Regions from separate parts of the Sporosarcina sp. E16_3 genome, predicted to be linked through region 2. Evidence: riboswitches for the same ligand, from Rfam matches in the RefSeq annotation. Region 2 holds a riboswitch; each other region holds the start of a gene.
What was found. A riboswitch is a leader RNA that binds a small molecule or an ion and turns the genes downstream of it on or off. The one in region 2 is predicted to bind thiamine pyrophosphate.
Positions count from the first base shown of each region.

Region 1: linked by a shared signal. The riboswitch ahead of thiD (bifunctional hydroxymethylpyrimidine kinase/phosphomethylpyrimidine kinase) and the one ahead of thiT (energy-coupled thiamine transporter ThiT) in region 2 are both predicted to bind thiamine pyrophosphate.
Region 3: linked by a shared signal. The riboswitch ahead of I2483_RS03660 (thiamine phosphate synthase) and the one ahead of thiT (energy-coupled thiamine transporter ThiT) in region 2 are both predicted to bind thiamine pyrophosphate.

Region 1 covers NZ_JADPRX010000003.1:149,679-156,579, reverse strand. The annotation lists gene I2483_RS04505 (cation:dicarboxylate symporter family transporter) at 1-513, shown strand, start outside; TPP riboswitch at 857-962, shown strand; gene thiD (bifunctional hydroxymethylpyrimidine kinase/phosphomethylpyrimidine kinase) at 1,042-1,872, shown strand; gene thiE (thiamine phosphate synthase) at 1,865-2,524, shown strand; gene I2483_RS04490 (DUF3238 domain-containing protein) at 2,580-3,782, shown strand; gene I2483_RS04485 (ring-cleaving dioxygenase) at 3,965-4,903, shown strand; gene I2483_RS04480 (alpha/beta hydrolase) at 4,922-5,533, shown strand; gene wrbA (NAD(P)H:quinone oxidoreductase) at 5,556-6,239, shown strand; gene I2483_RS04470 (hypothetical protein) at 6,360-6,901, opposite strand, start outside.
Region 2 covers NZ_JADPRX010000010.1:55,937-62,837, reverse strand. The annotation lists gene I2483_RS08455 (beta-class carbonic anhydrase) at 1-564, shown strand, start outside; gene I2483_RS08450 (GNAT family N-acetyltransferase) at 665-1,210, opposite strand; gene I2483_RS08445 (M3 family oligoendopeptidase) at 1,218-3,020, opposite strand; gene I2483_RS08440 (tryptophan-rich sensory protein) at 3,181-3,912, shown strand; gene thiT (energy-coupled thiamine transporter ThiT) at 4,143-4,700, opposite strand; TPP riboswitch at 4,781-4,882, opposite strand; gene I2483_RS08430 (magnetosome magnetite crystal formation protein family) at 4,990-5,331, shown strand; gene I2483_RS19385 (hypothetical protein) at 5,395-5,511, shown strand; gene map (type I methionyl aminopeptidase) at 5,618-6,364, shown strand; gene I2483_RS08420 (DEAD/DEAH box helicase) at 6,426-6,901, opposite strand, start outside.
Region 3 covers NZ_JADPRX010000003.1:3,542-10,442, forward strand. The annotation lists gene I2483_RS03640 (CAP domain-containing protein) at 1-408, shown strand, start outside; gene I2483_RS03645 (superoxide dismutase family protein) at 519-1,076, opposite strand; gene I2483_RS03650 (phosphoribosylaminoimidazolesuccinocarboxamide synthase) at 1,302-1,985, opposite strand; gene I2483_RS03655 (YebC/PmpR family DNA-binding transcriptional regulator) at 2,281-3,000, shown strand; TPP riboswitch at 3,074-3,182, shown strand; gene I2483_RS03660 (thiamine phosphate synthase) at 3,414-4,019, shown strand; gene thiO (glycine oxidase ThiO) at 4,003-5,103, shown strand; gene thiS (sulfur carrier protein ThiS) at 5,066-5,272, shown strand; gene I2483_RS03675 (thiazole synthase) at 5,269-6,042, shown strand; gene I2483_RS03680 (ThiF family adenylyltransferase) at 6,039-6,901, shown strand, end outside.

The DNA of each region.
Region 1 (6,901 bases), on a different contig from region 2:
CGCCTTATGAAAGTGCTGAAAGATGAACTGCTTTTGGCGTTTACCACAGCAAGTTCGGAAACGGTGTTGCCTAGAATTATGGAGAAAATGGAGAAGTTCGGTTGTCCGAAAGATATCGTCTCCTTTGTTATTCCGACGGGGTATTCATTTAACCTGGATGGATCAACGTTGTATCAGGCGTTGGCGGCGATGTTCATCGCTCAGATGTATGGGATTGAATTGAGTATTTCGGAACAAATTACGTTAGTGCTGGTCTTAATGGTAACGTCAAAAGGCATGGCAGGGGTGCCGGGGGCTTCGTTCGTTGTTTTACTAGCGACTTTGGGGACTGTTGGTATACCACTGGAAGGCTTGGCGTTTATTGCAGGGATCGATCGGATTCTAGATATGGCACGTACGGCTGTCAATGTTGTTGGTAACGCGCTGGCGACTGTCGTATTGTCGAAGTGGGAAGGTCGGTTTGACCCTGAGAAAGAGGATACGTACTTCGCGGCTACTGAAAAATTGGCGTAAGGTCAAATTTAGCGTATAAGAAAGATGAAAAGCAGGCAGTTTCTCGAACCTTTTTGGTTTAGGGAAACTGCCTTTTGGTTGGGAATGTTAACGCATTGTAAGATTAGTTAGTATGACACCTGCGATAATAACGAGTACTCCGAAAAGACTGAGCCACATGGATTTGTCGGGATTATTCGGTCTGCTGTCTGCTTTGTTCATATACTGCGCCTTCCTTCTCTTTATGTCCTCACCTATACTCTTCCCGACCTTTGAATAGAATAAACTAATTAGCAGAAGTAGACCAATCATTCCCACGTATTTACATCAACTATGTTACACTTAACTCAAAGCTGAATATTACAACAACCACTAGGGGAGCCTTTTTTAGGCTGAGACGTGCATGAATGCGCGGACCCTTGGAACCTGATCCGGATTATACCGGCGTAGGAAAGTGGGTACGCCTTTTACGAACAGCTAAATGGCTAGCCGCTTTCTTACGCCACCGGAAAGCGGCTTTTTAGTATAAATAAAAGGGTGGCGAATCAGTTGGTACATGTGGCATTGACAATTGCGGGGTCGGATAGTGGCGGCGGGGCAGGTATACAGGCGGACTTGAAGACATTTCAGGAACTAGGCGTGTTTGGTACATCGGCACTGACGGCGGTAACAGCTCAAAATACATGTGGGGTGTCGGCGATACAACCGATTGACGCTGCTGTTGTTACGGCGCAAATTCGGGCAGTTATGGAAGACTTCGACATAAAAGCGATAAAGACAGGTATGTTATTTTCGGCGGAGATTATCCATGCGGTGGCAGATGCATTTCATTGGCGTGGCATTCCGCTCGTCATTGATCCGGTAATGATTGCGAAGGGCGGTGCTTCATTGTTAAAAGATGAAGCGGTTGAGGCGTTGAAGACGGTTCTTCTACCACATGCAGCTATTGTGACTCCTAATATTCCGGAGGCAGAAGTACTTGCTGGAATGGTGATAAAGTCGGAAATAGACATAGAACAAGCAGCGAAGCATATAATAGCCCTGGGCGCGAGGGCGGTTCTCATAAAAGGGGGCCATCGAAAAGAAGCATCTTTTGCGGAAGATTTGTTCATGGGGGCCGACGGGGAACGGTTTTTGGTTCGTGCACCGTGGATTGATACGAAAGACACGCATGGAACGGGGTGCACGTATTCAGCGGCACTGACAGCGTTTTTGGCAAATGGCGAAACTGCAGCAAATGCAGTTGTATCTGCAAAATGTTTCATCCACGCAGCAATTGAAGATGGACTTAAAATTGGTGGCGGTCATGGTCCGACGAATCATTGGGCATATGGACGCCGCGGCAACAAGACAATGGAAGGGGTTGTAGTTTATGGATAAGCAAACAGTTAACTTATATTTCATCATGGGTACAGTGAATTTGGCGGGACGCGATCCGTTGCATGTCTTAGAAGAGGCGCTAAAGGGCGGCGTAACGAGCTTTCAATTACGTGAAAAAGGTCCCGGCGCGTTAACGGGTGAAGAATTGAAGGCTTTCGCACTTGCGTGTCAGCAATTATGTGAACAATATAGTGTGCCCTTCATCGTCAATGATGATATAGACCTTGCGATTGAAATAGCCGCGGATGGTATTCATATCGGGCAGGAAGACGGATATATTTCAGTAGTGCGTGATAAGGTCGGCCCAGATATGCTGATTGGTGTTTCGACGCATAGTGTAACGGAAGCGATTGCAGCAGCTGATGCCGGGGCAGATTATATCGGTCTTGGTCCAGTTTACGAGACACAGACAAAAACGGATACGCAACCTGTTATTGGTATCGAAACAATTAGGGAGGTGGCATCGTTGCTACCTGGATTACCAATTGTTGCGATTGGCGGGATTTCAGAACGCAGAGCCGGAGCTGTTATTAAAGCGGGTGCTTCAGGGGTAGCGGTTATTTCCGCGATTTCCGGTGAAGAAGATGCTGGAGAAGCAGCAAGCCGTTTAAAAGGCGCAGTCCTACTTTCGTTGACAGGTATCGAAATGTAATGTTTAACCATTCGCGAAATACACCACACTTACGAGTAAGGGGCGTGGTGTGCGGATGAAAAAGAAACTGTTTGAAATACAAACCGTTTTGCATAAGGCGGATTTGATTTATTTCACATGGAATGATGTCGGAGGAACTTACTGCGTCTATAAAGACGGACATCATTTGTATGAAGGAACGGTCTCCGAATTTAGTGATGGTGATTTCAAGCATGCGAAACTATATAATTACGTAATCGAACGTGTGGAAGCTGGCGTCGTTGTTGATATTATTGTCATGCAGACGTCAGCATTTGCTGAACAGAAAAACAAGGAAAACCCGCTTCAGTCGCTCGTCATGACAACGATTGTCGCCAAGACGCAAATTGCGTTGTCCTGGGAGGAAATGAAGGATGTCGCTGAGTATGACGTATACCGAAATGGGACGTACATGACAACTGTGGCCAACAATCGCTACATTGACAGGGATTTTTCATTGGATGAAATCTATACGTATACCATTGAATCGAAGCGTCCGCTTGTGAAGTCGGAAGAACGATTTAACGTATTTCAGTCGATTGTCTCCACTGTATTTGGGATGTTGAACCCGGTTTCATCGAAGGTAGAAGCTACGATTGAATGGTTTTCGGTGACCAAAGTCATTGCCAAGCCGGTAGAGTTACTAATTCCTGTTCAAGACAGAGTGCGCCGCCCAAATGTAGACAGATGGGGATTCCGCTACATGACGTTTTTAAAGGATGACTGGGTGTTGAATCCAAATCTATTGTCGCGAAATCGTTATTTTAAAGGGGATGACAGGGGATTTGATGTAAATGGGGCGGCTTATCGCACGCGGGTGGCCGTCGAACTGGCGTATGATCTTGAACGTTCTCCGTTGACGTTTACGCGGGATGTTGGACCGTCGATTGCCTATGATGCTTTCAAGCGCTTTAGGAAACAAGCGACTGCTTCACCCGACGGGATTATGTTGAAACGGACGAATCACGGGGAAGACGAAGCGGGATTTTGTCTCTTACATGCTGTTGGAAATCCCCTTTCAACGGCACCTGACATTAACTATGAAGTACGTGCAGTTATGCGGCGTGACGGAACTTTTGATATGACGGGCTACCACGATCAGGCGCCCCATCATGAGATTTACTTGATGCGCGGCGCAGGGGATGACTGGAAGCCAATCCACCAGGCGGAAAGTAAGGGGCTTGCATGGATGTCGGAAGTAATTGCATGGCAATACTGGCGAATATCAAATTTTGAATAGTAAACGATGAACCCTTCCAGTGTCATGAATGGAAGGGTTTTTGAATATCTGAAAAGGGAATGTCTAAGTCAGTATTAAATGCATATTCAAGCCAACTTATTGACAATGAAAACATCACTTGTTATGATTACCTTGAATTCAAGATAAATAACCTTCTACTAAAATATAAGGAGAGAATCGATATGAAGAAAAAATCAATGGGTATTCATCATATAACTGCAATCGTCGGACATCCGCAAGAAAACGTCGACTTTTACGGGGGGGTTCTTGGGTTACGTCTTGTAAAGAAAACCGTCAACTTCGATGATCCGGGCACGCACCACCTTTACTTTGGTGATGGAAACGGTGCACCGGGTACGATCATTACATTTTTCACATGGCCTAATGCTCGCCAAGGAACAATTGGGGATGGTCAAGTCGGTGTTACGTCGTACGCAGTGCCAGTTGGGGCAATGACTTTCTGGGAAAATCGTCTTGAGAAATTTAAGATTGCGTTTAGCAAATCAAACCGTTTTGGCGAAACATATGTATCATTTGATGATCCACACGGTTTAAAAATTGAGATTGTCGAGCGAGAAGATGGGGTAAAGAATGAATGGACGGTTGGTGAAGTAACTGCGGATGTCGCCATAAAAGGGTTCGGCGGCGCAACGCTATTATCTGCTCAACCTGAAAAAACAGCTCATCTTCTTGAACAGGTTATGGGGCTTGAAAAAGTCGGTGAAGAAGGCGAATACATTCGTTTTCGCTCAACAGCAGACATCGGCAATGTCATCGATGTGAAAACGACATCATCAGGTCGTGCACAAATGGGTGTCGGTACAGTTCACCATATCGCTTGGCGTGCTGAAGATGATGCGGATCAACTGGACTGGAAATCACTTGTTGAAGAGAACGGTTACGGTGTGACGCCGGTGAAAGACAGAAACTATTTCAATGCGATTTACTTCCGAGAACATGGGAATATTTTGTTTGAAATCGCAACTGACGCACCAGGATTTGCACATGATGAGTCAGTGGAAACGATGGGTGAAAACCTCATGCTTCCAGCGCAATATGAAAAAAATCGCGAACAGTTGGAATCATCTTTGATCCCTTTTGTAGTGCGCGAAATTGATTAAATAAGGAGAAATTGAGCTATGAAACATATCTATAAACCAGGTAAAGATGATTCGAAACCGGTGTTGCTTTTGCTTCATGGTACAGGAGGCACTGAACAAGATTTACTGGGACTTGCTGACTTAATTGACCCGGATGCTGGTGTACTAAGTGTTCGAGGAAATGTCCTTGAAAACGGCATGCCGCGTTTCTTCCGTAGATTGGCAGAAGGTATATTTGATGAAGAGGATTTAATCTTCCGTACGAAGGAATTAAATTCGTTTCTTGATGAAGCTGCTAAAGAAAATGGCTTTGACAGGTTGAATGTCATTGCGGTTGGTTATTCTAATGGAGCGAACATCGCTGCAAGTTTGCTGTTCCATTATGCAGAGGCTTTGAAAGGCGCAATTCTTCATCACCCGATGGTTCCTCGACGTGGAATCGACTTGCCCGATTTAGCTGGCGTTCCAGTCTTTATCACCGCGGGGAAAAACGATCCGATATGTCCTGCGAAGGAGTCGGAAGATCTGGATGAATTGTTGGCAGGCGCGGGAGCGGTGACGGAAGTTCACTGGGAAATGAACGGTCATTCGTTGACGCGTACAGAAGTGGATGCGGCGGCAGAATGGTACAAAACAATTTTCGGGAAATGAAACAAGAAGTGGAGACAAAAAAATGAGTTTTTTAGACAGGTTATTCGGAAAGACAACTAGGACAACAATAGAGGAGACGGTAAAAATGACAAAAACAAAAACAGCAATCGTATACTACAGTTCAGGCGGTACAAACTACCAATTGGCACAATGGGCGGCTGAGGCAGCTGAAGCAGCAGGTTCTGAAGTAAGGTTAATGAAAGTGGCTGAAACGGCTCCGCAAGCTGTAATCGATTCATCTCCAGGCTGGAAAGCAAATGCCGAGGCAACGAAAGACGTTCCTGTTGCAACAGGAGAAGATCTTGAATGGGCAGACGCAATTATCTTTAGCGTACCAACACGTTTCGGTAATGTACCTGGGCAAATCCAAAGTTTCTTTGACACATTAGGTGGTTTTTGGTTCCAAGGAAAACTCGCTAATAAAGCAGTAAGTGCAATGTCATCTGCACAAAATCCGCATGGCGGTCAGGAAGCAACAATCCTGTCTCTTTACACAACAATGTACCACTGGGGAGCAGTTGTTGCGGCGCCTGGTTACACAGATGCAGTTACATTTGCAGCAGGCGGTAACCCGTATGGCACAAGTGTAACAGTCGGACAAGATGGAAAAATAGCTGACGACGAAGCGACAATTAAAGCCGCAGTTGCTCATCAAGCTGGACGTACAGTAAAAGTTGGAGCAGCATTGAAAAGTATGAACGCATAATCTTGAGTGAAGCCGACCTGTGATGGGTCGGCTTTTTCGTGTTTAGAAATGGGTTGATCTATATTTGGAAAATGACCGAACATATAAGTTGTAAACTAATCATAAACCTTTGCAAATAACTTATTTAACTTTCTTCGACCGCGGCCAGATGAAGTACGAAATAGAAATGATAAAGTCAATCCCGAGAACGAGTGCCCATACTCTCAAGGTGGCGGATAGTACTTCTGTTCTTGCTGGATCCCCGATGAAATAAATCATTGCGACAAGGAAAACGCCACCGATTATATAAGCAAGCAGATGTTGCAATGTACCTTTCATCGAGTGGCGAGCGTGTTCGTATCCAGCCTTACGTACAGGTTTTGTCCCCGTTTTTTGAAAGTAGAATCGAAACCGTTCATCAGCCCAATGGATCATGCTTTTGCCGAACGCGATGGAAGAACCGAGATAGATAGCCGCAATGGCGTGTACTTGCGTTGCCGTTGCCCCGTTGTATAGGTCGGTTGCTGTGACGATGAGTAGTATTAAATCGATAACCGGCGTCAAAGCAAGAAAGAAAAAACCGAGCTTTTCTCGTTTGAAAATATAGCGGGTGATAAGACCGAGAGCAATGACGACCCAGAAACCAATTTCGCAGGCAACAATCGTCCAAGCAATGAAATTCA
Region 2 (6,901 bases):
TCAGAAATACTTGATTATAACGATACATTTGTAACTGAAAAGCAATATGAACAATACGCAACAACAAAGTTCCCGGATAAGCGAATTGTAATATTGACATGTATGGATACAAGACTGACTGAATTGTTGCCTAAAGCGATGAACTTAAAAAACGGCGATGCTAAAATCATTAAAAGCGCCGGCGCAGTCGTCACACATCCATTTGGCGGTATAATGAGAAGCCTAATTGTAGCTGTTTATGAGCTACATGCAGATGAAGTTTATATTGTTGGACATCACGATTGTGGCATGAGTGCAGTAGATACTGGTCGCATTATTAAAAAGATGTCTGACCGTGGGATTGATGAAACTATTTTTAAGACGCTAAAATACTCCGGGGTTGACATGGAAGATTGGCTGCACGGATTTGGCGAAGTTACTGAAAGCGTTAAGATGAGTGTTGATGCAGTTCGCAATCATCCACTTATGGATACCAAAGTTTCCGTCCACGGGCTCGTCGTCCATCCCGATACTGGGAAGCTCGATATTATCGTGGATGGATATAAATATAACTCCCGTGCGTGATTTCGCTTCATTTCCCGGGAAATAAACAAAAGCCGATTCCATTTTACAGGAATCGGCTTTTTATATTAGCTACTAATCTCCGCAAAGCGGTCTTACCCTTTCAAAAATCGTTCTCCACTATAGCGTAGATGTAATGGTCTTCCCAGACACCATTAATGTAAAGGAGTTTGCGCATCAGTCCCTCTTGGAAGTACCCAGACTTCTCCAACACTTTTAACGAACCGCTATTACGAGGTGAAACATATGCCTCTACCCGATGTAAAGCAACTTTTTCGAAAGAAAACTTAGTAACTAGACGGACCGCTTCCGTGCCGATTCCCCTACCCGTTTCACGCTCATCGATTGAATAGCCGACGAAACCGCTGGAAAACGGTAGTCTTTTAATACTGTAAAGCGAAATATGTCCAATTAGCCTATTTGTAGCCATATCGAAGATACCGAAGTTGTACTCCCTTCGGTCCCTCATCTGATAAATCGACTCCCTGATTTTCTCTCTTTGGACTGCTACAGTAAAGTAACTACTTTCATGCCGTGGTTCGAAAATAGACCAGTATTCTTTATTAGCACTAATCAATTCCGTGAAGATAAAAGCGTCTTCCTCTGTCAATATTCGCAAGTAACAAGTTCGACCTTCAAGCAAAATCAATTCATATTCACCCTTTTACCGAAGTAAGTTCCAGGAACTCCTCAACATCTTTAACGCATAGCGCTACACCTTTTGCCCAAAACTCTTGTTTCGTAATATCCTCACCAAGATGCTTCATCGCTAGGTCTTCGACACTCATAACCGCAGTATCTCGCAAAAGCGCCATATATTTCTGCTCAAATCCTTCGCCATTCTCCAATGCTTTTGCATAGATACTTAGGGAGAACAAATAGCCGAACGTGTACGGGAAGTTATAGAATTGCACACCCGTAATGTAGAAGTGGAGTTTCGATGCCCAAAAGTGTGGATGGACCGTATTAAGAGCGTCCCCGTAAGCCTCTTGCTGCGCTTCCGCCATTAACTCGTTCAATCTTTCAGCAGGTACGATGCCATTTTTGCGTTCATCATAAAATCTCGTCTCAAAAAGGAATCTCGCATGAATATTCATAAAGAATGCAACACTGCGTTGAATCTTGTCTTCCAGTAGCGCAATCTTTTCATCCTTCGTTTCCGCAGCTTTAACGGCAGCATCCGCGACAATCATCTCTGCAAATGTCGATGCCGTTTCAGCCACTCCCATCGCATATTGGCGATTCATCCAATGGACTGGACGCAGTGCATATGAATGGAATGCGTGACCGAGTTCATGTGCAAGTGTTGCAACGTTCGACATTGTTCCGCTGTAAGTCATAAATATACGGGATTGCTCGGATGCTGGCATACCCGTACAAAAACCACCTGGGCGTTTGTTCGGGCGATCTTCCGCCTCAATCCAGCTATCTTCAAACGCCTGACGAGAAAACCCTTCCAATTCCGGACCAAATTCTCTGAAATGTTTTAGGATGAACTCTGCACCTTCTTGATACGTCATCTTTTTTGTTGATGCTGTAACTGGTGCATCCATGTCATACCAATTCATCTTGTCAGTACCTAGCATTCTCGCTTTGACGTTCAAGTATTCTACAAACGGTGCTTTATTTACACCAATTGCTCCCCACATTGCATCGAGTGTTTCTTCACTCATTCTATTTCGGAGAAGCGGCTCTTTCAATACTGAATCCCAACCCCGTTTTTTGTATACTTCAAGCCTAAAGCCGGCAATATGATTTAATGCGGATGCGAAGAAGTCTTCTTTTCCTTCCCATGCTTCTTCCAATGCTTCAAATGAGCGTTTTCGTACATCTGCATTCTCATGAGAACTCAGGTTATTTGCTTGCCCAACGGAAAGCTCTTTTTCTTCCCCATCCAATTCGATTTTAATTTTAATCTCACCTACGAGCATATCGTATAACTGCCCCCAGCCATGATAGCCATCAACGCTAAGTGACGTGATCAAACTCTCTTCTTCTTCAGATAGTTTTAAGTTAACCTCTTCACGCCATTCATTCAGTACGAATGCAAATCCCTTTAGTTCATCCGATTCCATTAATCCATTCCATGTATCTTCATCTGCTTTTGCAAGTGTTTGTCGGATTTTAAGACCGATTGTAGAGAAGCGTGCCCCAAGAGAGCCAGTTTCGCCCTGCAGTTGCAATGCTTTTTTATCAGTTGTATCTGCCGCAAGGAAACACCCGATAACGGCACCCGCCTGCGACAGGTTTAGTGCAACCTCTTTTAATGATTCAATAAGGTCCACAACCTGTTTTGACGCACCGGCCGAACGAGGAACTTCAAATGCAGAAGCCGTTTCTTCTAATGATCCAAGCTTTTCTTTTACGCTATCCAAATGTGTCCGTAGTTCCATTGATCCACTTCCACCTTTAAAGAACACATCAAGATCCCATACTTCAGAATACGTTTTTTGCTTCACTATTATTCCCCCTTGTTCCATTCTAAATTTTCTAAAAACACAACTTGATTATAACATGAATCTTCGGTGTGCGAAATAATGCAATTGTGACGGAAGGTTCATACTTTCTTTCGCAGGTTCCACCTTTCCTATGTATACTATTCAGTAGGAGGATTTTAATATGTTTAGAATTATAATTATGACCTTTTCGCTCATTGCAGTCGTTCTAGTCAATGCAGCTGCAAATATAATGCCTATCAATGGAAAAACGACCGGGGAAATCTCAACTAGTTTACCAGTGCTATTTACACCTGCCGGGTATGCCTTTTCAATTTGGGCAGTTATTTACCTGCTTCTCGCTATCTGGCTATACGGCTTCATGCGCAACAAAGTAAATGTTGACCATGCTTTATTCAATCGGCGGGTCGTTTTGTTTGTGCTCAGCAGTCTATTAAATATCACTTGGGTTTTTCTCTGGCATTTCGGCTTTTTCGGATGGTCAATTGTTACCAACCTAGCACTTCTTCTAACACTGTTGACAATTTATTTTACTTATTCTATAAAGGATAATCATTTTCAGGGTAGAGTTCCGATTGCTTTCTATCTAGGATGGTCTTTTGTCGCGACCATTGCGAATATCAGTTATGTCCTTACGCTACACGAGTGGTCTGGTTGGGGACTAAGTAACCCGTTATGGACCGTTATCTACTTAACGATCGCAACCGCTATCGCACTTCATTTTTTATACCATTATGCGGATGTTGCATTTAGCACAGTCTTTATATGGGCATTTATAGGTATCACTGTAAAAAACGGTACAGATGAACTATTCGTTTCCGCCGCAGCCCTATTTCTCGCTGCTACACTAGTAGGATTCATGTTCTTCAGAAGAAAAGCACTCACATTTAACTAACAAAAGCGCAAGGGCCTGTTCAGCCCCGACAAGCGCTGAAAGGCCTGTAAATAAAGGCGCTTTTTTGCCTTTACTTACAGGACAGAAGCGACAGAGGAAGGCAGCTTAGGATCGCGACATCCTGTCGCAATAGCTGCATGACCCACATCGTGTGGGCCCAGGGGCTAGGCACTGGAGTCTAGACACTAAAAAAATCGCCGTCCTCCCACATTGGGCAGAACGGCGATTTTCTATTTCCGCTCTAATAGACGCGGTGCTGTAGTGAATAATATTGACGCAACAATTGCTGATAAGATTATTGCAGGAATCATGTAACTAGCATTGTAAACGAGTGAATAAAGCCATACTGGTTGCCCAACAGGCGCGTATGATGCAAAGAATACAATTCCACCAATAAAGTGGATCACAAAGCGTAAGAGTCCGCCAATCACAGTACCTACTACGATAGCTACTACCATTGATCCTTTGTCGCCTTTCACTTTACCACTTAACAGCCACGCAAGTGTAACGCCTGCCACCCCTACGAGCGCGTAAGCCACGAAGTAATCGAGCGCTGCTTGTATCACGTTTAGAACATATCCACCCATCATCAGTTGCAGTAGACCGCTGACGAGGCCTGTTAGCATGCCGCCTACAATCCCCCATCTAAATGCCATGACAACAATTGGCAACATCGACAGCGTAACGGAGCCACCTTGCGGCATTGAAAATCCGATTTTATCGAGAACAAATGAAATTGCACCTAAAATAGCTATTTCAAGTAAAAGTTGAAGTCTTTTCCGATCCAAATTAATTCCTCCCTTTCCTAGCTCAGCGAAAGATGTGGGCATAAAAAAAGACACCCCGAAATAGATGGGACATCGAATATGTCATTTTCCATCCACATTCCTACGCAAGAATAATCTTACAGGTTCTAAGGGTCAGGACGTCTTGTCCAATCTCAGCCAAATAGGCTCCCCCTGTGGTTCCAGTAATTTAGTTGTCTAGTTCATTGTATAAGATGGGGATCCTTTAAGCAAGATGATTAATAGGGATGCTGCTAATCCTATATAGTTAAAATTAAATGGAGGGATTCCTGTGTCAAACAATAAACTATTAGCTGCCCTATGCTATTTCAGTGTCTTCTTCACCCCATTACTTATACCTGTCATTGTTTATTTTGTTTCCGATGACCGTGAAGTAAAACACCATGCCAAGCGCTCCCTCGTTTCACATCTTGTTCCTGTGGTACTTCTAATAGCAGGATTTATCATTTTTTCTTTTTCAATGTTTTCTTTTACCTATAGCATGGATGGAATGCCGAGTGGAAACTTTGGCTTTTGGCAATTAACACCTGTCTTATTCATGCTAGTTTACGGCCTACTGCTCATAGCTATTCTAATTTGGAATGTGTTTCAAGGTGTTAAAGTATTGAAGTGAATGTTTACGAAATCGTTCATTCGGGAAGAAAGTAAAATATGCTTTGTTTAGGGGTGAGCAGTAATGAATATTGGAAAGTTAGTAAAAACCGCCATTAAGTTGGCACCTATCGTTTATCCGATTGTCCGAAAAGTAATGAAAGAAAAAAAAGCAACCAGCACGACAATTCCAAGAAAATAATTCGACAGCCTGCAACCGTTTTTTAAGTTTGCAGGCTTTTTTGTTCAGCTCATTATGATATAGTATGATATAGAAAAGAATGAACGGAAGAAAGGATTTGAACTTAATGATTGCAAAAACTGAACAGGAAATTGAAGCGTTAAAAAAAATCGGTAAGATTGTCGCTGAAATTAGGGAAGCGATGAAAGAAGCGACTGTCCCTGGTAAAACGACGAAAGAAATTGATGAAATCGGTGGTCGCCTGTTCGAAGAAAAAGGTGCCATTTCAGGTCCTATCGCAGAATATGATTTCCCTGGTTTTACATGCATCAGTGTTAACAGTGAAGTTGCACACGGCATGCCTGGTTCCCGTGTCATAGAAGATGGGGATCTCGTTAACATTGATGTCTCAGGGTCCTGCAATGGTTATTTTGCTGACACTGGCATTTCATTCGTTGTCGGTACACCCGATGAAAAGAAACAACAATTATGCGATGTGGCTAAAAGTGCATTTGAACGTGCAATGACGAAAGTTAAAGCAGGTTCTAGCTTAAATCAAATCGGTAAAGCAGTTGAACGTGAAGCAAAAGACCATGGCTTAAAAGTGATCAAAAACTTAACTGGCCATGGCATCGGCAAAGCGTTGCACGAAGAACCTTCGCATGTACTTAATTATTATGACGCTTGGGATAAGACACTTCTACAAGAAGGTATGGTTCTTGCAGTTGAACCGTTTATTTCTGAAAAAGCAGATCATATTATCGAATCAGGAGATGGCTGGACGTTCATCACACCTGACAAATCACTTGTAGCTCAAATCGAGCATACAATTATCGTCACAAAAGGCGAACCAATCATTTTGACACAACTATAATAATTAGAAAAGGTCTGTTTCTAGAAATCCAAAGTACTCGGATTTCCAAACAGACCTTTTCTTATTTCTTTTTAGGAGCAGCAATTGTTTTTGAATTTCCTTCTGCTAAGTGGCCTTTATACCACACTTTTTGAACCGTTTTAATTCCCTTAGTCAACTTACGGTAATCCCGCTCTTCTGGGTATGACAACAATGTCAATACTTCCCCGTCTCCGCCTGCCCGTCCTGTTCTGCCTGAACGGTGTAAATATTGTTCAACCGTATGTGGCACGTCGATGTGAATCACATGCGTTAACCCATCAATGTCTAGCCCCCGTGCCGCAAGATCTGTTGCTATCAAAATTTTCAACTCGCCTTTACGGAAACTATCCAGTGTTTGCTGTCTCTCAAATTTCGTCATTTCTGAATGAAGAACCGCAATCGGTGCTTCGTTATATTTGAGCTTCATTTCTTTCATGCGAAGCTGATCCACATTATTAATAAATGCAAGAGCACGAATTCCCTTCAAATAAGAAATCCCGCGCAGTACATCCGTTT
Region 3 (6,901 bases), on a different contig from region 2:
GCCGGCGGTGATGCAAACTTACGAAACGGTTTCGAACAACAACTTTTCGACTTAACGAATGCAGCGCGTGTCCGTCACGGGCTTTCTATCCTAAAATGGGAGCCAAACGTAGCAGGTACAGCACGAAAACACAGTGCCGACATGGCAGATAATGATTATTTTAGCCATGAGAACAAGCAAGGTAAATCCCCGTTCGACCGGATGAAAGATGACGGCGTCAGTTTCCGGGGAGCGGGTGAAAACCTGGCGTATGGCCAATCAAGCAGTATTTTTGCACATGAAGGCCTTATGAATTCCGAGGGGCACCGTGAGAACATTTTGTTGGATACTTACAGCCACCTTGGTACAGGCGTTTCGTTCAATGAAAAATTGCAGCCTTATTATACGGAAAACTTTTTGTTGAAATAGGGCTAGGTTATGGTGATTGATTGATTGATTGATTGATTGATTGATTGATTGATTGATTGGGCGGGTGTGTGGGCATCGGATATGAGTGGTCGCACGGCGTATATAATCGCTTAAGAACCGCTTTTCACTGCCGCGCAGGCAATCCGGTCACCTGAATTACCCGCCGGATCCGTTTTATAGTCATCTGCTTTTTCATGAATAACAAGGGAACTGCCGTCAGCATCGAGAAGTGAGTTCTTCACGCCCTGCTTTAACGTAACCAAGGCGGTCGTCACTTCTGCAGTGATTTTACCTTCTGCATCGACTTCGAGGTTCGGCAAATCACCTAAATGAAACCCTTTGGGATTATCAAATCCATGTTCTTTATGCCCTGGATTAAAATGACCTCCAGCAGATTTAAAGTCAGGCGGTGTACACACAGCGATTTCATGAATATGAACGCCATGTTTGCCAGGTGACAATCCCTCAGCCTGGATGTTAATTGTCACACCGTCAATTCCTTCAACAAAGCTAGCCTCACCAATTTTACTCCCTTTCGTATTCAAAATCGGCGACGTCACCGATTGAACGTTTTCCCCAGTGACTGGTAACTTAACTCCATTCTTCCCACACCCACCGGCAATTAGAAGGACAGACAACATGATGGACAATACAATTTTTTGTTTCAATATGATTCCTCCTCGATATCTCTTCACTATGGAGGATGGCTTTAATTCATTTTAATATGTATGGAAACTTAAAATTGTTCCCCTATCTTTTATTTCCATTTACGTCAGGGTAATCAATAAACTATTTTATCCATTTCAATATATTTGGAAGTTGCAGCTGATAAAAATAAGTAAACAAAAACCGCTGCCAACTCCACTTTTGTGGAATTAACAGCGGTTTTTCATTTACGCTAGTACTAATTTTTCAAGATCCATTGGTGAAATATATGTACCGTCTTTATAGACGCGCATATTACCGCCAGAAATTTCGTCGATTAGCATGATCTTACCTGTTTCAGCATCGCGTCCAAACTCAAGTTTAATATCATACAAGTCAAGACCTTTAGCTGCAAGTTCGGCTTTAACTACGCCTGAAATTTCTTTCGTCAACGCTTCAAGTGTAACGTATTCATCTGTCGTCAATAGACCGAGTTGTGCAAGTCCATCCTTGTTAATCGGCGGGTCTTGGCGATCGTCGTCTTTTAGCGTTACTTCGACGAATGCGTCCAGGGGTTGTCCCTCTTCGCAATACGCGCCGTATCTGCGCAAGAAACTTCCAACTGCACGGTATCTACAAATCACTTCGAGACCTTTACCAAATACTTTCGCAGATCGTACTGTCATCGTTACTTCTTCAATATTAGCATCTACATAATGAGTCGGAATATCTTTATCAGCCATTTTCTCAAAGAAAAACGTTGTCATCCGCAATCCAGATTGCCCTGCACCTTCAATCGATAAGCCGACTGTGTTCGCACCAGGATCGAAAACCCCGTCTTCTCCGGTTACATCATCTTTAAATTTCAGCAGCACATTGCTGTCGTCCAGTTTATATACATCTTTCGTCTTTCCTTTATATATGAGTTCCATGTTTATGTTCCCTTCTATAGTAGGATGAACGTTCACCTTTAGTATAATTGAGAATCGTCATAAGAAAAAGAGTTATTCTTAAATATCGGATATTGTTCTTCTTGTCACGACAAAACTGTACGATAGCAGACAAATTCTACGACAGATTCAAGGAACCAGACAACAGTGAATGCACTATTCTCTCCCGACACAACTAGCCTCCCCATTTTTTGAAATTCCCACTCGTCTACTTGCATACACTTGTTGTATACTTATTGTAGTAAATCTATGTTAAATCGAAAGCGAGTGGAACTTCATGGGCCGTAAATGGAACAATATCAAAGAGAAAAAAGCGTCAAGAGATGCGGACACGAGTCGCATTTATGCAAAATTCGGACGTGAAATTTACGTAGTAGCGAAGCAAGGTGAGCCAGATCCTGAATTGAATCAAGCGCTAAAATTTGTTGTAGAACGCGCAAAAACATACAGTGTACCAAAAGCAATTATTGACCGTGCGATTGAAAAAGCAAAAGGCGGTTCAGAAGAAAACTTTACTGAGCTTCGTTATGAAGGATTCGGACCTAACGGCTCGATGGTTATTGTCGATACACTGACAAATAACGTCAATCGTACAGCATCAGAAGTACGTGCTGCATTCGGTAAAAATGGTGGTAATATGGGCGTCAGCGGATCCGTTTCCTATATGTTCGATGCGACTGCAGTTATTGGAATTGAAGGTAAATCTGCCGACGATGTTCTCGAACTGTTAATGGATGCGGACGTCGAAGTGCGTGATATTTTGGAGGAAGAGGAATCAGTCATCATTTATGCTGAACCCGACCAGTTCCACGTCGTTCAGGAAGTATTGAAAGGTGCCGGTATTACAGAATTTAACGTCGCTGAAATAACAATGCTGGCGCAAAACGACTTGACTCTTTCACCAGAAGCACAAGCACAATTCGAAAAAATGATTGATGTCCTCGATGAGTTGGAAGATGTTCAACAAGTGCATCATAACGTCCACTTAGACGACTAAGCGCAACTGTTCATCCTTTCATTCATTCCATTGACATGCTATGCTACTAATAGATTGACAACTTCATACCATATTCGACCATTAGGGGAATCCTTTTAAAGGACTGAGAAACGAGTTCCACTCCGCTACCCTTATCACCTGAACAGGTTTGTACCTGCGTAGGGAAGTGGCGTGTCTTCCTATCAGTGCATTCTAATGCCATCGACAGACCACTTTCCATACCTGGAGAGTGGTCTTTTTATATTGAAAAGCGGAAGGCGCCGCCCAGCTCCGACAGGCATAAGTCGATCCAGAGACGTGGCGCTCTTTGCCACATAGCTGGATTGCTTATGACCTGAGGGGCTGGCGCCTGCAACTAGACACTGTTCCGAGGTAAAAACCTTTACTATTTCTTTTGGATAAGGAGAAGTTTAATGAAAATAATCGCCGTAACAGATGACAAAATGGAAACTAGTCAATTGCTTCATACCTTATTATCAATCGAATCTTCTATCGACGCCGCCTTCTTACGTGAAAAGTCTAAAACGGATTCAGAAGTAATAGCGTTGATTCAACAATTAATTGAATCGGGCTTTGATTCAACCAAACTAATTGTCCACGGGCGAACGAATGTCGCTTCAATTTCGGGGATTAAAAAAGTACAACTACCCGGAAACGACGCACCGCTAGCGCTACTCAAAAAACAATATCCCGTTATCTCATTTGGCAGATCTGTCCACTCTTTGGATGAAGCTGAAACTGCATATAAGGCAGGTGCCGACTGGGTTCTCTATGGTCATTTATTCGAGACAAGTTCAAAAGTTGGCCTACCGCCCCGCGGAACCGATGAGCTTTTTCAAATCCTTGAATCGCTACCCATTCCCGTCTATGCGATTGGCGGCATTCAACCGCACCACCTTCCGCAATTAAACCAAGGCGGAGTTGCAGGGATTGCGGTGATGTCATCCATTTTCGGCAGTGACAATCCCGATATTGCTGCGACAGCCTATAAGGATGCCAGCCATGCCACAACAAGTTGATGTAGTCGTAATTGGCGGGGGAATTATCGGTTGCAGCATCGCTTACTATTTAGCAAAAGAGTGCTTGTCTGTTCACCTTGTTGAACGCGATAAAATCGCCCAAGGCACCACTCGGGCAGCCGGTGGAATGCTTGGTGCTCACTCTGAATACTTAAATGACACCTTTTATTCATTCGCACGCGAAAGTCAGGCACTGTATCAAGAATTTAAGCTCGAAAAAGATGCCGACATCGGTTATACAGCTGGTGGAATTGTTCAATTCGCTTGTTCCGAAGAAGAACGAATTGCCCTCTCCCGCTGGAATAACGCAGCTTATCTTTCAGCTGAACAAGTTCGCGAACGAATTCCGCATGTCGCCGCACCTGCTTTTGGTGCATATCTTTTTAAGGAAGATGTCCATGTTCATCCCGAAAAGGCTTGCCTGGCATTTTGCGCAGCAGCTAAACGTTTGGGTGCAACTGTTTCAGAACAGGCTCAAGTCGATGAGATCACAACGTTGCATGACGGCTATCAGATACGCATTGGAGCGTCCGTTATCACAGCAAGACATGTAGTGATTGCAGGTGGTACAGCGAGTGCCAAGCTTGTGCCAAGGCTTCAAATGACGGCAGTGAAAGGCCAATGTATGCAACTCAACGCGATGGGCAGGCACTTACCTTATACACTTTTTCATAATGGCTGTTACGTCATTCCTCGCCCGGATGGAACGCTTGTCATCGGGGCTACGATGGAACAGGGACTTACAGATTTGCAGATAACAGATGCCGGTAATCTGGCGTTGAATGCAATTGCAGAACGATTTATTCCTGGTCTTTCTCACCTTCCTGTTATGAACAGATGGGCAGGTCTGCGTCCGAAAACCATTGATGAATTGCCGTATATCGGTCGGGTTCCCGGGAACAAGAATATGTATATCGCGGCGGGTCATTTCAGGAATGGGATTTTATTGGCACCCGTAACTGCCTGCTTGATTCGAGATTTAATCATCGGAAATGAAGTGAATAGAGAGCGGATTAAGGCATTTGATCCGAAAAGGGGGGTTTTTCATGAAGCGAACAATCGAACTGAACGGCAATCGGTATGACATGCCGGCAGAAGTTGGTAATGTGCAGGAACTGCTAGGGCATCTGGAACTTGCGGAACGCATCGTCATCGTGGAAATGAACAGAGATATTCTTGCGAAAGACGCATATGACTTGCCCATCAATGACCGCGACCAAATTGAAATCATTCACTTTGTAGGAGGAGGATAATTATGCTAACAATCGGCAATAAAACATTCAACTCAAGACTGCTACTAGGAACAGGAAAATACCCGTCATTTGATGTGCAAAAAGAGGCGGCGCGAGTATCAGAGTCAGAAATTCTAACATTCGCAGTAAGACGTATGAATATCTTTGAGCCATCACAACCAAATTTCCTTGAACAACTTGATCTGTCAAAATACACGCTATTGCCAAATACAGCTGGCGCAAAAACAGCTGAAGAAGCGGTGCGCATCGCGAAACTGGCAAAAGCATCAGGGCTTTGCGACATGATAAAAGTTGAAATCATCGGCTGTGACCAATCATTACTCCCCGATCCAGTAGAGACACTTCGCGCAACAGAAATGCTGTTGGATGAAGGGTTCATCGTCCTTCCTTATACGTCGGATGATGTTGTGCTTGCGCGCAGATTATGCGAAATGGGTGTTCACGCAATCATGCCAGGTGCATCCCCAATTGGATCAGGGCGCGGTATTTTGAATCCACTCAACTTGTCGTTCATCATTGAAAAATCCACTGTACCGGTTATTATCGATGCAGGAATCGGCTCGCCGAAAGATGCAGCTTATGCGATGGAGCTAGGTGCGGACGGGGTATTATTGAACACAGCGGTTTCAGAAGCTGGAGACCCCATTAAAATGGCCCTTGCCATGAAACTCGCAATCGAAGCAGGACGACTTGGCTATGAAGCGGGTCGTATGCCTGAGCGCGATTACGCGGTTGCGAGCAGCCCTACAGAAGGGCTTGTAACCATTTGAGCGAGAGATATTCCCGCCAGGAGCTATTTGCCCCAATTGGCGAAGATGGACAGAAAAAAATACGTACGGCAAGTGTTTTCATATTAGGTGCCGGCGCGCTTGGCTCATCTGGTGCTGAAATGCTAGTCCGTGCAGGCGTTGGGCGCGTAACGATTGTTGACCGGGATATTATCGAGTGGACCAATCTGCATCGCCAGCAACTGTATATCGAGCAAGACGTCATTGAGCAATTGCCAAAAGCGGTTGCCGCCGAGAAGCGATTGACTGCGATTAATAGCGATGTAGATGTAACAGGAATTGTTATCGATGTCACGTCGCAAAACGTCCTTGATTTGATGGGTGGACATGATGTAGTGCTGGATGCAACAGACAATATTGAAACACGGCTGCTGGCGAACGATGCGGCGCTAAAACTCGGCATCCCTTTTTTCATGGGCGCATGTGTTGGCAGTTATGGCCTGACGTTCCCGATCGGCATTCAAGACAATCAACCGTGTCTGCATTGTTTACTAGAGACATTGCCATCACAGACATTGACATGTGACACAGTCGGCGTTATCAGCCCGATTGTCGTTACTACAGCTGCTCGCCAAGTTGCTGACGTGTTAAAATATATAACGAGAACACCATTTGAACCAAAACTTGAATCTGTTGATTTATGGACAGGCAACCGAGCTTCAATTGGAGTTGCAAGCATGAAGAAAGCGGGTTGTCCAAGCTGTTCCGAAAATGCTGTGTATCCGTTCCTTTCAGCCCATGAGTCTATGAAAACAGCGGTGCTTTGTGGACGTGACACCGTCCAATTGTCTTGGCCTAAAAGTAGAAAGTTTGAGCTCCTCCCTTTCGCCGAATCAATTCG